3 regions of the Streptomyces sp. NPDC031100 genome follow, and region 2 is predicted to be linked to each of the others. Evidence: riboswitches for the same ligand, from Rfam matches in the RefSeq annotation. Region 2 holds a riboswitch; each other region holds the start of a gene.

Region 1 (7,736 bases), on a different contig from region 2:
CTGAACTGGACGTACGCCTTCAACCACGAGGAGGCCGTCCGCTGTTTCGAGGCCGCCGCAGCGGCGGATCCCCACTGTGCCATGGCCGACTGGGGCCTGGCCTACGCGCTCGGCCCCAACTACAACAAGCCCTGGGAGTCCTTCGACGAGCAGGACCTGGGGCGGACGGTGGAGCGTGCGCATGCCGCCGTGCAGCGCGCACACGCGAAGGCTGCCGGCGCCGCCCCGGTCGAACAGGCCCTCATCGGTGCCTTGCACGCCCGCTATCCGCGGGTCCAGGCCCCGGCCGCCGAGGACTGTTCCGTGTGGAACGTCGCCTACGCCGACAGCATGCGGGACGTCCACCGACTGGCGGCCGACGACCTCGACGTGGCCACCCTGTACGCCGACGCCCTGATGAATCTCACGCCCTGGAAGCTCTGGGACATCCGCACGGGCAGGCCGGCCCCGGGTTCGCGCACCACCGAGGCCAAGGCGGTGCTCGAACGGGCGATGGCCACGGAGGCGGGCGCGCGCCACCCGGGCCTGCTCCACCTGTACATCCACCTGATGGAGATGTCCCCGACGCCCGAGGTCGCCCTGCCGGTGGGTGACCGGCTGCGCGGTCTGGTGCCGGACGCGGGCCACCTCCAGCACATGCCGTCGCACCTGGAAGTGCTCTGCGGTGACTACCGCCGGGTGATCTCCGACAACGCCGAGGCGATCGCGGCCGACGAGAAGTTCCACGCCAGGGCCGGGGCGATGAACTTCTACACCCTGTACCGGTGTCACAACTACCACTTCAAGATCTACGGCGCGATGTTCCTCGGACGCTTCCAGGACGCGATCGAAACGGCGGACCGGCTCGAAGCGGCCGTGCCCGAGGAACTGTTGCGCATGGACAGCCCGCCCATGGCCGACTGGCTCGAGGGCTTCCTGGCGATGCGGGTGCACGTGCTCATCCGCTTCGGCCGCTGGGACGACATCCTCATCCTTCCGACACCTGCCGACGCGCAGCTGTACTGCGTGACCACGGCAATGCTGCGGTACGCGCGCGGGGTCGCTCTCTCGGCCACGGGCCGGATCGACGAGGCCGAGGCGGAACGTGAGCTCTTCCGCAACGCGGTCGCCCGGGTCCCGGAGACACGGATGCTGTTCAACAACACCTGCTCGGACATCCTGGCGATCGCCGCGCACATGCTGGACGGAGAGCTGGACTACCGCAAGGGGAAGTACGAATCGGCGTTCGCGGCACTGCGTCGGTCGATCGAGCTGGACGACGGCCTTCCCTACGACGAGCCGTGGGGGTGGATGCAGCCCACCCGGCACGCATACGGCGCGTTGCTCCTCGAACAGGGCCTGGTCGCGGAGGCCGAAGCCGTCTATCGCGCCGACCTCGGACTCGACGACACGCTGCCGCGCGCATTGCAGCACCCGGGCAACGTCTGGGCCCTGCACGGCCTCCACGAGTGCCTCGTGCGGCTCGGCAAGGAGGGAGAGGCACAGATCGTGGCCCAGCAGCTGAAGATCGCCGCAGCGATGGCGGACGTACCGATCGAGGCGTCCTGCTTCTGCCGCCTGGACGCGGTCACGGGCTCTGCGCCTGGGCGCGGCTGCTGTACCGGGGAGCAGTGACTATCACAGAGCGGAGCCCTGGCGAAGGCTTCGTGGACATCGGCTGCTCGCCAGGCCGTCGTGCCCGAGCCGGACGAGCCGTACGGCGAAGAGGGCAGCCGCCCGCTGGTCCTGGCCGTGCAGGGTGAAGGCCTCGGTGTCCGGGCGCCCGGAGGCTCAGGTCCTTGCGGAAGATCGGGTGGGCCGGCGGGCGCGCCGGGCGCCGGTGGGGACGCGACGGATCGTCACCACAACGGCGACGCACTGCCCGCCCGTGCGGGGGCTCCGCGAAAACAGCTCTGCCCCGGCTCCTGCCGCTAGAACCACCATGACTGCCGAGGCGGGTGCAGCGCGCGGCTGTGCGTCGTGCGACGTGCTTCATGCACTGCCGCCTTCGTCGGCGCGCCCCCAACCCGGGGACGGCGGCTGCGGCCAGGCCGGCAAACGCGGCAGAACTGTCGGCGGATGGTCGGATACGAGCCCGGCGGCGGAAGTCCGGCCGCTGAGCCAGCCGAGCAGTGCGTGTCCGGGGCCGGCGATCGCGGGGCCATCCGTGCAGAGCTCCCAGGACCGGCCGAGATCGACCGCTTCGACCGAGGAAACGGCGAAGCCTTGAGCCTTGAGTGCGGCGAGCGTGTCATCGAGTGCCCAGGAGACGTACGCGTCCGGCCAGTCCGTCGTGCGGTAGCCGAAGTCCAGGTCCAGGTGGTGGGTTTCAAGTTCCCGCCGACACCGCTGGAGGGTGTACCGGGCCGGGTGCCGCCAGCCTGCCAGGGCCGTGACCATGCTGTCCCACGCCGCCGCAGGCATGTCCTTCGACTCCGCCACGAGCTGCGCCAGGCGGTCATGTACCTCGGCGACGAGTTCGGCGGCGGGCAGCGCGGCGGTCTCCTCCATCGCCTGCACCAGGGCGGCCACACCCCTGCGCGGCCCCGGTTCGGCGCCCGTACGGGCCAGGCGCAGCAGCCACACGTAAGCGTCGGCGGAGTGGGCCACATGGGCGAGCACATGGCCACGCGTCCGGCCCTCGAGCCGCGAGGGGGCTCGCAGTTCAGCATCGGTCCGGCCGACGACGGCCCTGGTAATCCGGCCACTGGACCGGACGACGTCATCGATCAGGCCATCGATGTCGGCCGTACTCATCGCAACGGGACCGGCCACGCGCACTCCTGAGCGTCACAGTGAATCGCCCAGACGCGCGGCACAGACCATGACGGCCGAGCCGCTCCCCGGTGGTACTCCACCCTCAGCGCCAGTCACGGCCCTCAGCCACCCTAAAGGGTGACGACTCCCGAGGACAGGCCACAAACGCCTGCACGTCCCTGGGCGCAACTACGAGTACGGCATGGCCTCGCTATACGCGGACATGGGCGGACGCGACTGCGGAGTTCGGTGCTCCTTCTGTGCTCTTCGGAGGAAGCAACCCTCTGTCCGGAAAGACTCTCGGCTACCTCAGCGAAGATCTGAAGCAGCCGATGGTCGTCTTCCACCTTTGGAACGGCGGCGCGCCCGGGCCGAACCTACAGCAGGCCCACTGCAGGGACGGCGACGTTGAGCGGCCCCAAGCTGATGGGATCCGCAGGGTTGTACAGGACTCCACCGGTGAGCGACTCATCAGGGTTGTCACCCGTGGGCGGCGGCAGGAACTGCGTAGGGCCAGGAACCAGGCCACCCACCGGAAGAGCGTCGAAGCGAGGGGCGGCTGCCGAAACGTTGGACGCGGATAGGCCGAGGCCGCCAACAGCGAGAAGCGTGATGGCCGCAATCCGGGAAGACTTGATCATATAGATCCTTCGAAGCGCTTTTACCATGGCACGACGCGTCTCGACCCAACAGACGGGCATTGCGCGCCCGCCATGTCAACGCGCCGGTCGTCCCCTGGTGACGCCTCGCACGTCTGCTCCCCCCAAAGCCCGTCATCCGACCGGTACATCTGCGCCCCACTCACCCCGTCGTTGACGCGCTCCTGACAACGCACTGATTCCATGGCACTCTGCCCCACGCACGTCTATCCGCACCGCTCTTCGTTCCCCCACCCTGCCCGGACCCGATCAGTCCGGGCACGGCAGAAGGAGACATGCGTGAGACGCCATCGCACAACAACGGGAATTCTGCTGGCCGTTGGTGCCCTGTTCACAGGCGGCCTCGTCGACGCCGGTGCCGCCAACGCGGCCACCCCTGAAGCCACTTCTGGGCACTCGGTGGCAGCCCGTACCGCCTCTGCAGCCGAACAGCACAAGTCCCGCACCTTCTGGACGCCCGAGCGGATGCGCAGCGCCACCCCGCTCGATCTGCTGCTGACCTCCAAGGCCGCCAGGAGCCTGAAGGCTTCCCGGACCGAGAGGCAGGCGACGACGGTCGAACCCACCGCCGCCCCGGCCTCCTTCCCGCAGGCAGGTGGCCCGTGGACCGGCGGCGGGGCCGTCATCACGACGTCGGGCCGGGTGTTCTTCACGTTCCAGGGGCGTACCGCGTCCTGCACCGGCGACGCCGTGACGAGCCAGAACGCCAGCACCGTCATCACGGCCGGACACTGCGTGAAGTATCAGGGCAGCTGGCACACCAACTGGGTCTTCGTGCCCGCGTACAACAACGGCAACGCGCCGTACGGCCAGTGGACCGCGGCCAAGACGCTCACCACCCCGCAGTGGGAGGCGAGTGAGGACATCAACTACGACGTCGGCGCGGCGGTGGTCGCCCCGCTCAACGGCAAGAAGCTCACCTCGGTCGTCGGTGCGCAGGGCATCCAGTTCAACGGCGGCTACAACAAGCAGATGTACTCCTTCGGCTTCCCGGCCGCCTCGCCGTACGACGGTACGAAGCTCATCTACTGCAGCGGCAACAGCTCGAAGGACTTCCTCTTCTCGCAGGACCACAGCCTCGGCTGCAACATGACGGGCGGCTCCAGCGGCGGCCCCTGGTTCACCGGCTTCAGCGAGGCGACCGGCACCGGTCTGCAGGTCTCCGTGAACAGCTTCGGTTACACGTTCCTGCCGAACCGGATGTTCGGCCCGTACTTCGGCAACGACGTCAAGGCCCTGTACGACAAGGCCCAGACCTCCTAGCAGCAGCCGACCAGGACCACCATGCGGGTGGGCGGGGTCGGCTGGCCCTGCCCACTCGACTGCGGCTGTCCAGCCTGCGGGCAGCAGGCGCGCCCGGCGTGAGAGAGCGCACAGGGCGAATGGTGTTCTGCCCCCATACCTCCATGGCCCTCACCCGAACGGCGGAGTCACCAAGAGTGACGGCGATCTAACCTCCAGTGACCGATCGTTGGTGCCTGCCGTGGAGGTATTGCCATGCCCGCCGAGACCCTTCGCCCCCGGCCCGCCGGCCCGACCGAGGTCGGACCGGGCGACCCGCGCTACGAGGCGCTCCGCCGGGGATTCAACCAGCGGTGGGTCGCCAGCCCCGACTACGTGGTGGTGGCCGCCGGCACCGCCGACGTGGTCGCCGCTCTCAACACCTACCTCGCCGGCACGGCGGTCCTCGCCTCGCCGCCAGGCCGGATCACGGTCCGTTCCGGCGGGCACTGCTACGAGAATTTCGTCTGCGGCGACGACGTCGCCGTCATCATCGACGTCAGCACCATGGACGGTGTCTACTACGACCCCGAGATGGAGGCGTACTGCGTCGAGGCGGGCGCGACCAACTGGCACACCGTCACCCAGCTGTACCGCCGCTACGGTCTCACCGTGCCCGGCGGCTCGTGCTACTCCGTCGGAGCGGGCGGCCATATTTCGGGAGGCGGCTTCGGTCTGCTCTCCCGGTGGCACGGCCTCACGGTCGACTACCTGTACGCCGTGGAGGTGGTCACGGTACGCGACCGGACGCACGCCGAGGTCACCGTGGCGCGGAAGGATTCCCCGGAACGCGCACTCCAGGACCTGTGGTGGGCACACACCGGCGGCGGAGGCGGCAACTTCGGCGTGGTCACCCGCTACTGGTTCCGTGGCCTGCCCGAGCCGCCGGCCCAGGTGCTGACCAGGGCGATCGCCTGGGACTGGGACCTCTTCACGGAGGACCCCGACAAGTTCAAGTCCCTGGTGCGCCGTTACGGCGAGTTCTTCCTGGCCGAGCACACGGGCGAGGGCGGCCCGGACTTCCTTCGCGACCTCGACTACCGCGATCTCTTCACGCTGCTCAAGCTCAACAACCTCGCGAAGGGCAAGATCGGCCTGATCATCCAGCTCGACGGCACCCGCGACGACTCGATCGAGCGGCTCAACCGCTTCCTGAACTGGATCGCACCCGAGGATGTCTACCCGCAGACCCTCTTCGACCTGCAGATGGGCGAACACCCGCCGCTCAACGACCAGTACATCCCCACCCGGCTGCCGTGGCTCACGGCGACCCAGAACTTCAACGACTCCGGCCCGAGCCGGTGCGGGAAGTACAAGTCCGCCTACCACACGGGAAATTTCACCGAGCGCCAGCTCGACGTGCTCTTCGACCACCTCACCACGCCGTACGACAACGAGGACGCCTTGCTCCAGGTGGACTCCTACGGCGGGCGGATCAACGACGTCGACCCGTTCGCCACCGCCGTGCCCCAGCGCTCGTCCGTGCTGAAGCTCCAGTACCAGACCTACTGGACCTGGGGAAAGGACGCCAACAGCGACGGGGTCTTCGACTACCAGGACGCTCTGGCCGACCCCGCCATCGCCGCACCGCACCTGAAGTGGATCCGCGACTTCTACCAGGAGATGTACGCGGAGACCGGTGGCGTGCCCGAGATCCCCAACACCGACGGCTGCTACGTCAACTATCCCGACGTCGACCTCAACGACCCGGAATTCAATGACCCGGCCGAAGGCCAGCCCTGGTACCTCCTGTACTACGGGGCCAACTACGAGCGGCTCCAGCGGGCCAAGGCGTACTGGGACCCGCGGAACGTCTTCCGGCACGAGCAGTCGGTCCGCCTGCCGGACATGGCGGCCCGGCCGGTTCACGGTCGGTCCTCCACGTCGTAGATCACCGGCTGCGTGATCAGGTCCAGGCACTCGGTGGGCAGCCTACGGGGGCGTCGGACGGAGGCGCGGCGTCGGGCGCGGTGAACGCCGTGGTCAGGTAGCGCGCGCGGTCCGTGAGGCTCCAAGTTCAGAGCCTCGTCCGCGCGGAGCCCGCCCGGGCGCACCGCTGCAGCGTCGGAGACGCGGGCCGAGACCTCGGCGGCGCCACGGCCTCCGCCGGCAGCCCGACCCGGCCGCGCACGACGCGCGGTTCGGAGCCGTCCGGACGGACGGCCGAGAACAGCCGGCCCTCCTGGTCGGTGCCGGGTGGCCCGGACGTCGGCGGTGGTCAGGACCGTCGTCCGGTGTCCGGTCGTGGCATCCGGTGCGGCGTGCGCGGTCCAGTGGCGGCGGTGACTACTACCGCAGCTGGTAGCGAGCAGCCGTGCGGCGGTTGAGAAGGTCTGAGGCGAGGAGCAGGCTGGATGACGACGGCCGCGTGCCTGTCGCTGCAGGCGGTCATTCGATGCGCAGGAGGTCGACGTGTCGGCTGCTTCCGACGACATACGGCCGGCCACGGGACAACCTGCGTCGGCCACGGTGGATGCCAACGGCCTCATCACCGCGTGGAGCGCCGGTGCCCGTGAGCTGCTGGGCCACGGGCGGGCCGAGGTGATCGGTCGAGAAGCCAGGATTCTCCTGGCAGAGCCCTTTCCGGAGGCTGCCCGGCGGTGCTGCGCCGAGCACAGGGGATGGAATGGACCCATCACCGTGCGTCACCGCGACGGCCGCAGCCTCCAGGTCCGGCTGCAGGCGCATCCACTGCTGGACGCAGCGGGTCAGACGCAGTGGTTCCTCACGGTGACCTCACCGCTGTCATCGCGAGCGGCGGGCGCGAGCGCAGGCAGTGAGCCGGACGCGTCGGTCATCAAGCAGTGGGCTCTGGAGCAGCTTCCCCTGACGATGGCGCTCTTCGACCGACAGGGGGTGTGCTTCGCGGTGAACGCCGCGGCGACCGTTGCCATGGGAAAGTCGCAGGAGGAGCTCCTCGGCGTGCGCATCGGCCACTCCGGTCCCGGGCAGCCGATGGCCGGGCTGGAAGGCATCGCCCAGGCCGCAGAGCGCGTGTGGCGCAGTGGGGAGGCCGTGCGGTTGGAAGCGCACCTCCGGACACCCGGTGAGTCCCGCCCC
Region 2 (7,736 bases):
CCCCCCCCCCCCCCCCCCCCCCCCCCCCCCCCCCCCCCCCGCCCCTGGGCATGCTGCCCCTCAGGGAGCGATCAGCCCAGGTCGATTTCCGGGTAGAGGGGGAACGCCGCCACCAGGTCCGTCGCCTGCTGGGCGATTTCCTGTGCCACCTTCTCCTCCAGGACGTGGGCCGCCTTGGAGGGGGCGCCGGACTTCGTCCTGCCCGGCTGCGTGGTGCCGAGGACGCGGTCGATCAGGCCCGCCACCTCGTCCATCTCCGCGATGCCCAGGCCGCGGGTCGTGAGGGCGGGGGTGCCGATGCGGATGCCGGAGGTGTACCAGGCGCCGTTCGGGTCGGCCGGGATGGCGTTGCGGTTGGTGACGATGCCGGACTCCAGGAGGGCCGCCTCGGCCTGGCGGCCGGTGAGGCCGTAGGAGGTGGCCACGTCGATCAGGTTGAGGTGGTTGTCCGTGCCGCCGGTGACGAGGGTCGCGCCCCGGCGCATCAGGCCCTCCGCCAGCGCGCGCGAGTTGTCCACGATGCGCTGGGCGTAGTCCTGGAAGGCGGGCCGGCGGGCCTCGGCGAGGGCGACGGCCTTCGCGGCCATGACGTGCGGGAGCGGGCCGCCGAGCACCATCGGGCAGCCGCGGTCGACCTGGTCCTTGAGGGAGTCGTCGCACAGGACCATGCCGCCGCGCGGGCCGCGCAGGGACTTGTGGGTCGTGGTGGTGACGATCTGGGCGTGCGGGACCGGGTCGAAGTCGCCGGTCAGGACCTTGCCGGCGACGAGGCCCGCGAAGTGGGCCATGTCGACCATCAGGGTCGCCCCGACCTCGTCGGCGATCTCCCGCATGATCCGGAAGTTCACCAGACGCGGGTAGGCCGAGTAGCCGGCGACGATGATCAGGGGCTTGAAGTCGCGGGCCTGGGCGCGCAGGGCCTCGTAGTCGATCAGGCCGGTGGCCGGGTCGGTGCCGTAGGAGCGCTGGTCGAACATCTTGCCGGAGATGTTCGGGCGGAAACCGTGGGTGAGGTGGCCGCCGGCGTCCAGGGACATGCCGAGCATGCGCTGGTTGCCGAAGGCCTGGCGCAGCTCGGCCCAGTCGGCCTCGGAGAGGTCGTTGACCTGGCGGGCGCCGGTCTTCTCCAGGAAGGGAGCCTCGACGCGGTCGGCGAGTACGGCCCAGAAGGCGACGAGGTTGGCGTCGATGCCGGAGTGCGGCTGGACGTAGGCGTGCCGGGCACCGAAGAGCGCCTTGGCGTGCTCGGCGGCCAGGGACTCCACCGTGTCGACGTTGCGGCAGCCGGCGTAGAAGCGGCGGCCGATGGTGCCCTCGGCGTACTTGTCGCTGAACCAGTTGCCCATCGCCAGCAGGGTGGCCGGGGAAGCGTAGTTCTCGGAGGCGATCAGCTTGAGCATCTCGCGCTGGTCGTGCACCTCCTGGCCGATGGCGTCGGCGACCCGGGGCTCCACGGCGCGGATGACGTCGAGGGCGGCACGGAAGGCGGTGGACTCGGTCGACAGGGGCTGCTCTGGCATGGGGACCTCCGGACGGCGTGCGTACAGCGTTCACGTTCGGCCCAGGCGCACGGCACTGTTTTCCCACTGGGCCGCTCCCCGATGGTCCGTCCCATCCCAGCGCGCCAGTCACGGCCCGTCGATCAGCCTACCGGGCGCGTCGGATCGCGCAGGTCCCGCGTCCACCATGCGAGCGAGGATAAGAAGGGGGGTGCATCCCGACTCTCTGGCCCTCTGGAGTTCCCGTGAACGCTACGGAGACGCTCATCGCCGCCGCCGACGCCCACAGTGCGCACAACTACCACCCGCTGCCGGTGGTCATGGCCACCGCGGACGGAGCCTGGATGACGGATGTCGAGGGGCGGCGCTACCTCGACCTGCTGGCCGGGTACTCGGCGCTGAACTTCGGCCACGGCCACCGGCGGCTGGTGGAGGCGGCCAAGGCGCAGCTGGAGCGGGTGACGCTCACGTCGCGGGCGTTCCACCACGACCGGTTCGCCGCGTTCTGCACCGAGCTGGCCGCGCTGTGCGGCATGCAGATGGTGCTGCCGATGAACACCGGCGTCGAGGCGGTGGAGACCGCGGTGAAGACGGCCCGGAAGTGGGGGTACCGGATCAAGGGGGTACCCGCCGAGATGGCGAAGATCGTGGTCGCGAGCGGCAACTTCCACGGCCGTACGACGACGGTCATCAGCTTCTCCACCGACCCCGAGGCGCGGGCGGATTTCGGGCCGTACACACCGGGCTTCCAGATCGTGCCGTACGGCGACCTGACCGCGATGCGGGAGGCGCTCACCGAGAACACGGTCGCGGTCCTGCTCGAACCGATCCAGGGCGAGTCGGGGGTGATCGTCCCGCCGGCCGGTTATCTGCCGGCGGTGCGGGAGCTGACCCGGGAACGGGACGTGCTGTTCATCGCCGATGAGATCCAGTCGGGGCTGGGCCGGACCGGCCGGACGTTCGCGTGCGAGCACGAGGGGGTCGCACCGGATGTGTATGTGCTGGGGAAGGCGCTGGGCGGCGGGATCCTGCCGGTGTCGGCGGTGGTGTCGAGCACCGAGGTGCTCGGGGTGTTCAGTCCGGGTGAGCACGGGTCGACGTTCGGCGGGAATCCGCTGGCCTGTGCGGTGGCGCTGGAGGTGATCGCGATGCTGCGCACGGGCGAGTACCAGGCGCGGTCCGCAGAGCTAGGCGAGCATCTGCACCGGGAGCTGGGCGCCCTGCTCGGCACCGGCACGGTGACGGCGGTGCGCGGGCGCGGGCTGTGGGCCGGGGTCGACATCGCGCCGAGGGTCGGTACGGGTCGGCAGGTGTCCGAGCGGCTGATGGACCGGGGTGTCCTGGTGAAGGACACCCACGGCGTGACGATCCGGATCGCACCCCCGTTGGTGATCAGCAAGGAGGACCTGGACTGGGGTCTCGCCCAGCTGCGGGCGGTGCTGGAGGTCTAGGAGTGTCCTGGAGGATCACGTGGGGCAGGAAGCGGGCGTACTCGTCGGTGATCAGGCCCGAGGACTCGCGGATGCCGAGGCCGGCCGGCTCGTCCAGGACGACCCAGGCGCCGAGGACGACGTGGTTGCCGTCGAAGGCGGGCAGCGGGGCGAGCGCCTGGTAACAGCAGGGCTCGTCCCGTACGACCGCGGGTGCGCCGGGCTCGTGGACGGTCACGCCCGCGCCCTCGCGGCCCAGCAGGGGCTTGGCGACGTAGCCGGCCGAGCGCGCCAGCTCGCGGGGGCCGTCCAGGTAGGCGGGCAGCAGGTTCGGGTGGCCGGGGTACAGCTCCCAGAGGATGGCGAGGAGGGCCTTGTTGCTCAGGAGCATCTTCCAGGCGGGTTCGATCCACAGGGTGCTGCCGGTGCCACCGCCGTTGTCCAGGGTGTCGAGGACGTGCCCGGCGAAGGCGTCGGTGGTGAGCCACTCCCACGGGTAGAGCTTGAAGATGCTGCGGATGAAGCGGAGCCTGTTGTCCACGAAGCGGCCGGAGAGGGTGTCCCAGCCGATCTCCTCCATGGAGATCCAGTCGGTGGCGAGGCCGGCCTGTTCGGCGGTCTCCTTCAGATAGGCGACCGTCATCAGGTCCTCGCCGAGTTCGTCGGCGGAGGAGTGCGCGAAGTGCAGGGGGCTGCCCGGCGGGAGCAGTCCGGCCTGTTTCCGCCAGGCGTCGACCAGGCGTTCGTGCAGGGAGTTCCACTGGTCGGCGCCGGGGAAGCGCTCCTCCATCCAGAACCACTGGGGTGAGGCGGCCTCGACCAGGGAGGTCGGGGTGTCCGCGTTGTACTCCAGCAGCTTGGCCGGGCCCGTGCCGTCGTACCGCAGATCGAACCGGCCGTAGACGGAGGGGAGTTCGGCGCGCCGCCGCCAGGCCTCGGTGACGGCCTCGGCGATGCGCGGCTCTGTGATACCGAGGTCGGCGAGACGGTCCTTCGCCACGATGTGCTCGGCGGCCGCGAGGCACATGCGGTGCAGTTCCTCGACGGTCTCCTCCAGCGCCTCGACCTCCTCCAGGGTGAAGACGTAGTAGGCGCTCTCGTCCCAGTAGGGGCGCAGTTCGCCGTCGGGGTGGCGGGTGAGGGGATAGACGAGCCCCTGCTCCTCGACGGTCTGCTGCCAGCCGGGGCGGGGGGTGGTCGTACGGCGTTCCATGGGACTGCTGCTTCCGCTCAGCCGCCGGAGCTGCCGTGGCCGCCGCCGAAGCCGCCGCGGTGGACACTGTGGCTGTCGCCCGAGGAACCGTGCGAACCGGAGCCGGAGCCGGAGCCCCTGCTCGGCTTGGTGAAGGAGCCGCCCTTGACCCAGGAGCCCTTCTTCTTGCCGCCGTAGTACCAGGCGCCGTTCACGGAGGCCTTGGTCGTCTTGCAGTTCTTGTCGGAGACGACCTTGTAGCCCTTGGTGAGCTGGTAGCTGTTCCGGTCGACGCAGCGCTTGTCCGGGTCGGACGAGCAGGCGGTCAGGGCGGTGGCCAACAGGCCCATGCCGCCGAGGATGACGGTGCCCGAGCGAAGTCGTCGGCGTGCGGTGGCCATGATGGTGTCTCCCCCGATGGCTGGCTTGCCCGTTGGCTGGCTTGTTTCCGGCGGTCAGCCTAGAGAACGGTGAGAGCGGGGGCCACGGCGGGTTGCGGGTTCGCCCTCCCCCTGAAGTCACTTCGCGCTCTTTGGGATGGTGTGTGCTGCGCTTTGAACATACGGTCAGCACGCTTGCTGCAGCTCACATGGACTGCATGATTCCTTCGCCTCGAGTCATGTCGAGCGCGTCAAGCAGAGCGGCTGAGCGTGTTCAGCAGAGCCGCGCCGCGCTCCGCGTCGTCGATGCTGACCGCGAATTCCGCCCCATTTCTCCGGGTGCGGATGACGAGGCATTCTCCGCTCCGCAGCATGACCGTGGTGCCGAGACCACTGAGCCGGTAACCCCAGCCTCCGACCTGTGCGGGGGTGCGGTTCTCGGCGCGGGCCGACTCGATCTCCTGGGCCGGCCAGCGCCGGGCGGGCCAGCCGAGCGGTCCGAACGCCACTTCCAGGCCGCGCTCCGATGCGCGTGCCTGAACGGTGGCACAGCCGGCCACGGCCAGGGACGTGAGCGCGAACGGGGCGACCAGGGCCCACAGCGGGCCGGCCGCGGCGAGGCCGCTGACCAGAGCGACGAGGGCCGCCACCGCCACCAGGCCCGCCACCGCCGCCACCAGCTGGAGCCAGGGGTTGGTGATGCGGGAGAGCCACACCAGGCGCTGCCCGCGCGGGATCTCCAGAACCGGGCGGGAAGGGTCCTGCGCGTCGGGCGCAGCGGAGGCCGCTACGCGCGAGTTCACCAGCCATCCGACGACTCCGGCGGCGACGGCCGCCGCGGTGAGCGTCACGACGATCCACGCCGTTGGCTGGCGGGCCTGGTGCCAGTCCGTGTGGTCCAGGTTCGCGCGGACGACGGATGCTTGTGCGCCGCCGAGAAGGATGCCCCCCGACAGCACGGCGGCGGCGGTCCACGCCCGCGACGTCCTGCGCGCGGGGTCTCCGGCCCGCCGCTGGGCCACGAACACGATCGCGGTCAGGGCCAGCCAGATCAGGGCGGGAAAGAGGGATGCCACCCAGAGGGGCATGGACCCGTCCGGGGTGTCCTGCCCGGATCCCCAGTGCGTGGCCAAGCGGTCCGGCAGCCGTCCGCGGGCGGCCCAGGGCAGGGCGGCGATCAGCCCGGCCGTACCCACTGTCCACAACCCGGCGCTCCAGCGCGCTCCGCGCCTGGCCCTGGTGCCGTCGTTCACGGTATCCCCCTGATCATCTCGATGAGATCGGTCCTGCTGTAGCCCCGTCGTGCCGCCTCGGTCACCAGCGCGTGCACCTGGTTCAGAAGCCCGGAGCGCTCGTCGGCACCTTCTGCCACGGTCACGCCCCGGCCTCTGCGGAACTCCAGCAGTCCGTCGTCCCGGAGGCTGCGCAGCCCCCGCAGGACGGTGTTGACGTTGACGTCCAGCGCCTGGGACAGGTCGCGTGCCGACGGCAGGCGGTCTCCCGGCCGGCACTCACCCTCGGCGATGGCGCGCCGGATGGCCCCGGCCACCTGTTCGTGCAGGGGGCGGGTGCTTCTCTTGTCCAAACGCAGCAACATGGTGCTACTGAAGATAGCACCATGCGCTTCAGGTGGGGAGGGTGGACCTACGGACGGACTGTGTGAGAGCGGGTGCGGAGGCCGCCACGATTCCCCCTTCGCCTAAAGTCACTCCGTGCTCTTTGGAATGGTGTGTGCCCTGGCCGCGGCGGTCTGCTTCGGTACGGCGACGGTGTTGCAGGCGGTCGCCGCACGGGAGGCCGGTACGGGCGGGGGCGGCGAGGCCGCGTTGCTGCTGCGGGCGCTCAGGCAGTGGCGGTATCTGGCCGGGCTCGCGCTGGACGGACTGGGCTTCCTGTTCCAGATCGCGGCGCTGCGCTCGATTCCGATCTACGCGGTCAGTGCGGCGCTGGCGGCGAGTCTGGCGGTGACGGCGGTGGTCGCGGCGCGGCTGCTGGGGGTGCGACTGACCGGCACGGAGTGGGGCGCGGTGGGCGTGGTGTGCGCCGGGCTCGCGATGCTGGGGCTGGCAGCCGGGCCGGAGGGGGAGCAGGCGGGTTCGGACACCCTGAGGTGGGCGATGCTCGCGACGGCGCTCTGCATGCTGGTGCTCGCCCTGCTGGGCGGGCGGCTGTCCGGGCGCCTGCGGGCGCTGGTGCTGGGCCTTGGGGCGGGTTTCGGGTTCGGAGTGGTGGAGGTGTCGGTCCGCCTGATCGACTCGCTGCACCCGGCCGATCTGCTCACCAACCCGGCGGCCTACGCCCTCCTGCTCGGCGGAGGCGCCGCCTTCATCCTGCTGACCTCCGCCCTGCAGCGCGGCTCGGTGACGACGGCGACGGCCGGCCTGGTGATCGGCGAGACGATCGGCCCGGCGGCGGTCGGCGTGATCTGGCTCGGCGACCGGACCAGGGAGGGGCTGACCTGGCTGGGGGTGCTGGGGTTCGCGGTGGCGGTGGCCGGGGCGCTGGCGCTGGCTCGGTTCGGGGAGGCGCCGGTGGTGGCCGAGGAAGGCTGAGCACCCACGGCACCACTGCATGCCCAACGGCGGGATGCCTCTACTCCATCACTCCCCGTCCGCCGCTCCGGTCCGCCACGTCCACCGCCATCATGCCGACGCATTCGTCGAGGGCCGCGTGCAACGGCACTACAAGAGCGGCGAGTTCGGCGTGCGATGCCTCACCCGCCTCCAGTACGGCGCCGACGACTGCCACCAGGACGGCGGCGGTCTCCAGGGCATGCGCGTCGGCCAGCGTCTGGAGGAGACCGCCGGGGCGCGCAATCACGAACGCCTCCTTGCCGGTGACTGGGTCGACGCCAAGGCTGCGGGGGTGCCATGCGCTCATACGGCGGCCTCCCACGGGACGTAGTAACGCCGCTCTCGTTCGTCACGCTCGCGTTTCTTTCCTAACGGCAGTGGTAGGTAGTGGTTGGTAGTAGTACTAGGTAATGCGCAGTGGAGAGTGGCGCTCTACGGTCAAAACGTGGACAAGATCAGCCCCGACTCGCCGCAGTACGTGTACGAACAGTTGGCCGCGATCATCGAGCGGAAGATCCGTTCCGGCGACTACCCGCCCGGCACCCGACTGCCGGGAGAACTGACGATGACGCACGAGTACAAGGTCGGTCCGGGTACCGTCCGCCGCGCTCTGGACATTCTTCGGGACAGGGGATTGGTGGTGACGGTACGTGCACGTGGGT
Region 3 (7,736 bases), on a different contig from region 2:
GGTTGCGGCCTGGGCTACCTGGTCCGCTGGCTGGCGGCTACCGACGCCCTCGGCGCGGACGTCGAGCTGGTCGGGGTCGACCTCGACGCCACGCTGGTCGGCGAAGCGGACCGCCTGGCCCACGCAGAGGGGCTCACCTGCCGTTTCGTCCGTGGAAATGCCTTCGACCTGCCGGAGGCCGCGACCGTCTACGTCTCCACCGGCGTGCTGCACCATTTCCGTGGTCCCGCTCTGGCCGAGTTCTTCCAGGCCCAGGCCGCCTCACCGGCGCAGGCCTTCTGCCACTTCGACATCGCCGCAACCCGTCTCGCGCCCCTTGGCGCCTGGATCTTCCATCGTGCCCGGATGCGCAACCCGCTCGGCCGCCACGACGGTGTCGTCTCCGCAGTGCGCGCGCACAGCGACGAGACGCTGTTGCGCGCCGCTGCGGTACCCGGCATCCGCGCACTGCTGTACGAGCCGCGTGGTGCGTTGAACCCGTTCTGCACCACGTTGCGCCCGATCATCGGGGTGCGCCCGCAACTGGAGGCGCCGCTTCGCCGAGCCCTCGGGCGGGACGCACGCCGCTTGGTCGGCCCCGAGCACCTTGCCGGGACCACCCGATGACGCCCGCGATACCGCTTGTACTCCTCGGCCTGGTCGACGCAGCGTTCAGCGGCTTCCGCGCCTATGCCGGCAGCGACGCCCGCATCCGTAAACAACGGGCCACCGCCCGAGCCGCCCTGCGTGGGCTGGCCGTCGGGGCCGTCCTGCTGCTCGCCCCCACGCTGACCGCCGCCCTCCTGCTGCTGACCACACGCGACCCGGCACAGACCTACAACACTCTGACTGCCGGCGGCCTCGGCTACCTGCTCCCGCTCACCGTCTACGCGACCGCCGTACTGCTGTTGCTCGCCGCCTACTTCGCCCTGCCGTTTCGCGCCAGCACCCTCGCGATAGTGGTCGGTCTCGGCCCGCTGACCCTGCTGCGCCCGCTGGCCATTGCCGCCGCCTGCCTCGGCGCGGTGCTGAACGGCGGCGGTGGGTCCGCCCTGCTGGTCGGCACGATCGCAGGCGCCGCCGTCCTGTGCGTCGAACCTGCGGTGCACCGACGCTGGTACCACCACGTGCAGGAGAGTGAACAGAGCCACACCTAGGCGGCGGCGAGCACCAGCAGACTCGTCGCCGCCAGCAGAGCGCAGCCCAGCACGCACCAGGCCACCAGCCGCTGCCGCAGTGCCCGGTACCTGGCCTCGTAGGTGTGCCGCAACTCCTCGGCGCGGTCGGCGGTGCGCCGCCACGAGGTGCGGGCCAGGGACAGGTACTCCGTCTCGAAGTGCCGCTCCAGGTCCTCCCGTTGGGTGTCGGTGAGCCAGCCGAGGCGGGAGGCCGCACGGGTCGCCGCCGCACGGCCCTCCTCCCGTGCGGCCGCGAGCAGCAGATGGCCCTCGATCTCCTGGACCAGGGCCCGCTCGTCCCCGGTGCTCATCGAGCGGTCAACTCCCGTTCCCTGGGCGCCACCTGCGGATGGCGCAGGTCGAACGCCGGCGACTCGCTGCGGATCTGCGGGAGCGAGCGGAAGTTGTGCCGCGGGGGCGGGCAGGAGGTCGCCCACTCGAGCGACCGGCCGTAGCCCCACGGGTCGTCCACGCCGACCGGCTCGCCGTACTTGGCGGTCTTCCACACGTTGTAGAAGAACGGAAGCAGGGAGGAGCCGAGCAGGAACGAGAAGATCGTCGAGACCGTGTTGAGCGTGGTGAGCCCCTCGACCGCCAGATAGTCGGGGATCCGGCGCTGCATGCCGTTCACACCCAGCCAGTGCTGCACGAGGAACGTGCCGTGGAAGCCGATGAACAGCGTCCAGAAGGTGATCTTGCCGAGGCGCTCGTCCAGCATCTTGCCGGTCCACTTCGGCCACCAGAAGTGGAAGCCCGCGAACATCGCGAACACGACCGTGCCGAAGATGACGTAGTGGAAGTGGGCCACCACGAAATAGGTGTCGGAGGTAGGGAAGTCCAGCGGCGGCGAGGCGAGCATCACCCCGGTCAGCCCGCCGAAGACGAACGTCACCAGGAAGCCCATCACCCAGAGCATCGGCGTCTCGAAGGAGAGGCTGCCGCGCCACATCGTGCCGATCCAGTTGAAGAACTTCACACCGGTCGGTACGGCGATCAGGAACGTCATGAAGGAGAAGAACGGCAGCAGCACACCACCGGTGACGTACATGTGGTGCGCCCACACCGTCACGGACAGACCCGCGATCGCGATGGTCGCCGCGATCAGACCCATGTAGCCGAACATCGGCTTGCGGGAGAAGACCGGGATGACCTCGGAGATGATGCCGAAGAACGGCAGCGCGATGATGTACACCTCTGGATGGCCGAAGAACCAGAAGAGGTGTTGCCACAGCAGGGCTCCGCCGTTGGCGGCGTCGAACACATGGGCGCCGAACTTGCGGTCCGCCTCCAGGGCGAACAGCGCGGCCGCCAGGACCGGGAAGGCGAGCAGGACCAGCACACCGGTCAGCAGCACGTTCCACACGAAGATCGGCATGCGGAACATGGTCATGCCGGGGGCACGCATGCAGATGATCGTGGTGATGAAGTTGACCGAGCCGAGGATGGTGCCGAAGCCGGAGAAGGCCAGACCCATGATCCACATGTCGGCGCCGATGCCCGGGCTGCGGACCGCGTCCGACAGCGGGGAGTAGGCGAACCAGCCGAAGTCGGCCGCACCCTGCGGGGTGAGGAAGCCGCCCACCGCGACGAGCGAGCCGAACAGGTACAGCCAGTAGGCGAACATGTTCAGCCGCGGGAACGCCACGTCCGGCGCGCCGATCTGCAGCGGCATGATCCAGTTCGCGAAACCGGCGAACAGCGGCGTCGCGAACATCAGCAGCATCACGGTGCCGTGCATCGTGAACGCCTGGTTGAACTGCTCGTTCGACATGATCTGCAGGCCCGGACGGGCCAGCTCGGCGCGCATCAGCAGCGCCATCACGCCACCGACCAGGAAGAACGCGAACGCTGTGACCAAGTAGAGCGTTCCGATCGTCTTGTGATCGGTGGTCGTCAGCCACCGCACGGCCCTGATGGCCCTGATGTTTTGGATCCTCTTCACGCCCCGCCTGTGTCCGCGCCCGGCCCCCGGGTCACACTCGGACGACGCGAGGAGCATCACGGAAGAAGGGTGTGACGATCCGGGGGGTGCCGGACACGAACCGAACATGAGCAACGACGAGATCTTCGCCGCTGCCTATCGCGAGCACTACTGGGCGGTCAGCCGCTATGTCGCCAGACGACTTCAGGGGCGGGCCGACGAGGTGGAGGAAGTGGTGGCGGAGGTGTTCACGGTGGCCTGGCGCCGCCGGGCCGACCTGCCCGCGACGCCGCTGCCCTGGCTGTACGGCGTGGCACGCAACTGCCTGGCCAACGCGGTACGCGGCTACGGACGGCGGCGCCGGCTGGTGGACCGGCTGGGCAACGACGAGGCCGCGCACGGCCGGCACATCGTGGACAGCCCCGACGCGGAGGCCCCCGGCGCCTGGGTGCACGACGCCCTGGCCCGGCTGCCCCCGGCGGACCGGGAGGTGCTGCGCCTCGCGGCGTGGGAGGAACTCGGCGCCGACGAGATCGCGGTCGCGCTGGGCTGCGGCAGACGGGCGGCGGCCATGCGCCTGCACCGGGCCCGGCGCCGCCTCAGAGCCGAGATCGACCGGATGCGGCCCGCTGTGGCAGCCGCGCCCGCCTCCGCCGACGCGACCGCCTGCAAGGACGACCGACATGGCTGACGAACTCGAACTCCTGCGCCGCGCCAACCCGGTGCCCACCGACGGCCCCCACTTCGGCGACGGGCCGCTGGACCACCGCGCCGAGCGGCGGCTGGAGCGGCTGCTGCACGAGGACCGCCCACGGCGCCGTATCGCCCCTCGGACCCGGCTGCTGTGGGGCCTCGCCGCCACCGCCGTCGTCCTGGTGACCGCCCTCACCGCGCTGCTCGGCGGCCCTGGCACCCCGCCCGCCCTCGCCGCGCCCCGCCCGCTGACCGTCCGGGCCCACTCCACGCCCGTACCCCTGAAGGAGCTGGTCGGCCTTGCCGCGGCGGCCGCCCAGGACGGCTCGCCGAGTCTGCGCAAAGGCACGCACGTGCAGTCGTGGAGCCTCAGCATGACCGACGGCAAGCCCCCCGTCACCCTTCCCGAGGAGCGGGTCGTGCGCTGGCGGGAGGACGACAGCCGCACGGAGCTGGTCGTCGCGACCGACCCGCGCCGTCCGGGCCGGCCGGTCGTCACCGACGAGGGCGGTGACCCGCGCGTGGTGGCGGACGGCCACGTCCTCGGCCGGACCACCTACCCGCCGAGCTGGAGCGACGCCCCGCCCGAGGCACGCCCGCCGCACGATCCGGCCGCCCTGCGCGCCTACCTTGCCGAGACCGTCGGCACCGACTCTCTACGCACCCCCGAACTCCTGGACGCCGTCAAGGAGTTGCTGGACCACTGGACCCTCGGCGCCCACGAGTCGGCGGCCCTCGTCCGGGTCCTGGCGGACGCCGAGGGGCTGCGGCCCGTCGGGCAGGTGACGGACCGGCTCGGCCGCCCGGGGCAGGCATACGCGTACGGGGGTGGGGGCGTCCGGCGCATGCTGATCCTCGATCCCCGCACCGGCGCCGTCCTCGGCCTGGAGACCACCTTCACCCGGGACGAGCCCGAGTACGCAGTCCAGGCCGGGGACGTCATGGAGTACAGCGCCTGGATGCGCTGACGAGTGCGCTGATCACACCCCGAGCTGCCGGGCGGCGGCGTCGACGGTCTGCTCCAGTAGCGTGGCGATCGTCATCGGGCCGACGCCGCCCGGCACCGGCGTGATCAGCGAGGCCCGCTCCACGGCCGATGCGAAGTCGACGTCGCCGATGTTGCCCGGGTTGTAGCCCGCGTCGACGACGACCGCGCCCGGCTTGATGTCCTGGCCCCGAATGAGGCGCGGTCGGCCGACGGCGGCCACCACGATGTCCGCCTCGCGGACCGCGGCAGGCAGGTCCCGGGTGCGCGAGTGGCAGTACGTCACGGTCGCGTCCCTGGCCAGCAGCAGCATGCCCACCGGCTTGCCGAGGATCGCGCTGCGGCCCACCACCACGGCCCGCTTCCCGGCGGGATCGACGTCGTACTCGTCGAGCAGCCGGATGATGCCGCCGGGCGTGCAGGAGACGAAGCCCGGCAGGCCGAAGCTCATCGTCGCGAACGAGGCGAAGGTGACGCCGTCCACGTCCTTCTCCGGCGCGATCGCCTCGAACGCGGCCCGCTCGTCGATGTGGTCGCCCACCGGGTGCTGGAGCAGGATGCCGTGCACGGCCGGGTCGGCGGACAACTCCCGCAGGGTGCCGACGAGTTCGGCGGTGGTCGTGGCGGCGGGCAGCGCCACGTGACGGGACTCGATGCCGGCCTTGCGGCAACGGTTCTGCTTCATGCGGACGTAGGTGACGGACGCCGGGTCCTCGCCGACCAGGACCGTGGCCAGACAGGGCGCGCTGCCCGTCCGCTCGGTGAGATCGGCAGCCTTCTTCGCGGTCTCCTCGACGATGCGGCGGGCGAGGGCGGTGCCGTCCATGAGGCGGGCCTGTGTCATCTGCACTCCTGAGCTGGTTGACCTTCATCGCCCAGGCGCGCGGCATCGACCACGGGCCGCTCCCCGGTGGTACTCCACCTCAGCGCCAGTCACGGCCCTCCCACAGCCTAGCCGAGAGTCCGGGCGGTGCTCAGGGCCTGTCCGGCGGATCATGCCGGAGACGCGGGACCTGGCACGCCCATCAGCCGGCCGCACCAGGCCCGCTCACCTGCGCCGACTTGGCGCCGCTTCCTTTCTCCGACCTGTTCCGTCGGACAGGCCCTGGGCCGCGTCCGCGGGCCCCGGGCACCATGGGGCCCGCCCCGGCGAGGAAGGCGTCCGCCTGGGCGGCCGGCCGGTCCGCGCCGATGGCCCCGGCCCGGCGGACGATCTCCGCCGCCAGCGCCACGGCGCCTGCCTCCTCACCCGCGTCCCGGGCCGGCACGGCCAGCAGCAGCTGCTGGGAGCGGGTGCCGGGCACCGTTCCGGCCCGGGCGCCCAGCGCGGTGGCCCGGCGCCGGCGCTCCCCGGCCGGCTCGTGGGCGCCGGCGTCACGGTCGTGGTCGCCGAGGTGCCGGAGCGCCTCGCGGGCCGGCAGACCGTCCGCGCCGCCCTCCCCGGCCCGCAGCGCCGCCGCGTAGAGCGTGGCTGCGGTCGCCCGCTCGGCGAAGTGGTTGTCCGTGACCAGCCTGCGGTACATCGATGCGCAGCCCCGCCGCACCTCCCCAGCGATCGGCGATGCTCAACTCACGTGCTGCAGCGAGGAGTTCATCGATGGACCGGCACGTGGCACACCGCCCAGGTCCGCCGGGACATCCTCCGACGGCCTGAAGCACTGGCAGTACGAGGTGCTGTCGGCGACCGCCGGCGGGTGCGGGTACGGCTCACCGAGGCCGGGCACGCCGCCTTCGAGGCGCATGCGGCAGCGGAGGACGCGGGTGAGGGCGCGCTGCTCGCAGCACTGACCGTAGAAGAACGGCGGACGCTTGCCGACCTGCTGCGGACACTGGTCCTGGCCGCCGAGGGCGCGTCCCCCGCGCCCGCCCCAGGGCCGCCCGGGCCGAGAAGGTCCAGGTCAGCCGGGAGGTGACCTGGACCCTCGCGACCTTCCTTCCTACTCGTCCCATGCCTGGATCAGGATCTGTTCGGCGATCTTCCCGTTCCGCAGAGTGATCATGGACTCGGCGAGGACACGGGTGCCGTCCGCGTACTCGCAGGACTCGGAGTAAGCGGCGTGGTCACCCTGGATGACGCACTGGTCCAGCTTGTGCGTCATGTCGCGGCTGTAGATGTCGTCGAGCAGCTCGGCTATCTCGCGCCGGCCGTGCAGGACCTTGGGCTGGCTGGGCTGGGTGTTGCGGTCGATGATGCGGATCTCCGCGTCGTCCGCGTAGAGGGCCAGCAGGGTGTTGCCCGTGTTCCCCTCTATGCCCCGACGCAGTGTCTCGGTGTCGAAGGTGGAGCCTGTCGCGGTGCCCATGGTTGACCTCCTTCAGGCGCCCGCGGCCCGGCGGGAGCAGACCGCACGCGCCCCACCTCCGAGACTCCTCCGCCCCGGCTGCAACGGCAAGCGCGGCCGACGCGGGCGCGTCGAACACCGGGCGGATCAGGAACGACGGCCGAAAGAGCCACGGCCGCCGTCGTGGTCCGTGCCGCTATCGATCTCCCGCGCGTAGGGTCGGCTCAGAAGGCACATCGAGGAAAAGAGGCCAGGCCATGGCGCAGGAAGTCCGCGGCGTGATCGCACCGGGGAAGGACGAGCCCGTACGGGTCGAGACGATCGTGGTCCCGGACCCGGGGCCCGGTGAAGCCGTCGTACGCGTCCAGGCCTGCGGTGTCTGTCACACCGACCTGCACTACAAACAGGGCGGAATTTCGGACGAGTTCCCCTTCCTGCTCGGCCACGAGGCCGCCGGCGTCGTGGAGTCGGTCGGCGACGGCGTGACCGATGTGGCACCCGGGGACTTCGTCATCCTCAACTGGCGTGCCGTGTGCGGGAATTGCCGGGCCTGTCTGCGCGGCCGCCCCTGGTACTGCTTCAACACCCACAACGCGAAGCAGAAGATGACCCTCGCCGCCACCGGGCAGGAACTCTCCCCGGCGCTCGGCATCGGCGCCTTCGCGGAGAAGACGCTGGTTGCGGCCGGACAGTGCACC

Evidence for each region. A riboswitch is a leader RNA that binds a small molecule or an ion and turns the genes downstream of it on or off. The one in region 2 is predicted to bind ZMP and ZTP.
Region 1: linked by a shared signal. The riboswitch ahead of ACZ5DS_RS34005 (maleylpyruvate isomerase family mycothiol-dependent enzyme) and the one ahead of ACZ5DS_RS30825 (glycine hydroxymethyltransferase) in region 2 are both predicted to bind ZMP and ZTP.
Region 3: linked by a shared signal. The riboswitch ahead of ACZ5DS_RS21440 (bifunctional 5,10-methylenetetrahydrofolate dehydrogenase/5,10-methenyltetrahydrofolate cyclohydrolase) and the one ahead of ACZ5DS_RS30825 (glycine hydroxymethyltransferase) in region 2 are both predicted to bind ZMP and ZTP.

Annotation. Positions count from the first base shown of each region.
Region 1 is NZ_JBVIGN010000014.1:247,035-254,770, reverse strand. Features, by position in the region: gene ACZ5DS_RS34010 (tetratricopeptide repeat protein) at 1-1,614, shown strand, start outside; gene ACZ5DS_RS34005 (maleylpyruvate isomerase family mycothiol-dependent enzyme) at 1,972-2,736, opposite strand; ZMP/ZTP riboswitch at 2,775-2,863, opposite strand; gene ACZ5DS_RS34000 (trypsin-like serine peptidase) at 3,675-4,658, shown strand; gene ACZ5DS_RS33995 (FAD-binding oxidoreductase) at 4,893-6,566, shown strand; gene ACZ5DS_RS33990 (SpoIIE family protein phosphatase) at 7,089-7,736, shown strand, end outside.
Region 2 is NZ_JBVIGN010000012.1:175,927-183,662, forward strand. Features, by position in the region: gene ACZ5DS_RS30825 (glycine hydroxymethyltransferase) at 72-1,520, opposite strand; ZMP/ZTP riboswitch at 1,553-1,642, opposite strand; gene rocD (ornithine--oxo-acid transaminase) at 1,745-2,950, shown strand; partial or broken gene ACZ5DS_RS30835 (glutathionylspermidine synthase family protein) at 2,961-4,142, opposite strand; gene ACZ5DS_RS30840 (hypothetical protein) at 4,160-4,522, opposite strand; gene ACZ5DS_RS30845 (DUF1648 domain-containing protein) at 4,753-5,754, opposite strand; gene ACZ5DS_RS30850 (GntR family transcriptional regulator) at 5,751-6,098, opposite strand; gene ACZ5DS_RS30855 (DMT family transporter) at 6,226-7,053, shown strand; gene ACZ5DS_RS30860 (hypothetical protein) at 7,094-7,321, opposite strand; gene ACZ5DS_RS30865 (GntR family transcriptional regulator) at 7,520-7,736, shown strand, end outside.
Region 3 is NZ_JBVIGN010000007.1:240,222-247,957, reverse strand. Features, by position in the region: gene ACZ5DS_RS21470 (class I SAM-dependent methyltransferase) at 1-606, shown strand, start outside; gene ACZ5DS_RS21465 (hypothetical protein) at 603-1,136, shown strand; gene ACZ5DS_RS21460 (hypothetical protein) at 1,133-1,468, opposite strand; gene ctaD (aa3-type cytochrome oxidase subunit I) at 1,465-3,156, opposite strand; gene ACZ5DS_RS21450 (RNA polymerase sigma factor) at 3,206-3,769, shown strand; gene ACZ5DS_RS21445 (CU044_5270 family protein) at 3,762-4,739, shown strand; gene ACZ5DS_RS21440 (bifunctional 5,10-methylenetetrahydrofolate dehydrogenase/5,10-methenyltetrahydrofolate cyclohydrolase) at 4,752-5,600, opposite strand; ZMP/ZTP riboswitch at 5,623-5,703, opposite strand; gene ACZ5DS_RS21435 (hypothetical protein) at 5,782-6,279, opposite strand; gene ACZ5DS_RS21430 (nuclear transport factor 2 family protein) at 6,694-7,059, opposite strand; gene ACZ5DS_RS21425 (S-(hydroxymethyl)mycothiol dehydrogenase) at 7,296-7,736, shown strand, end outside.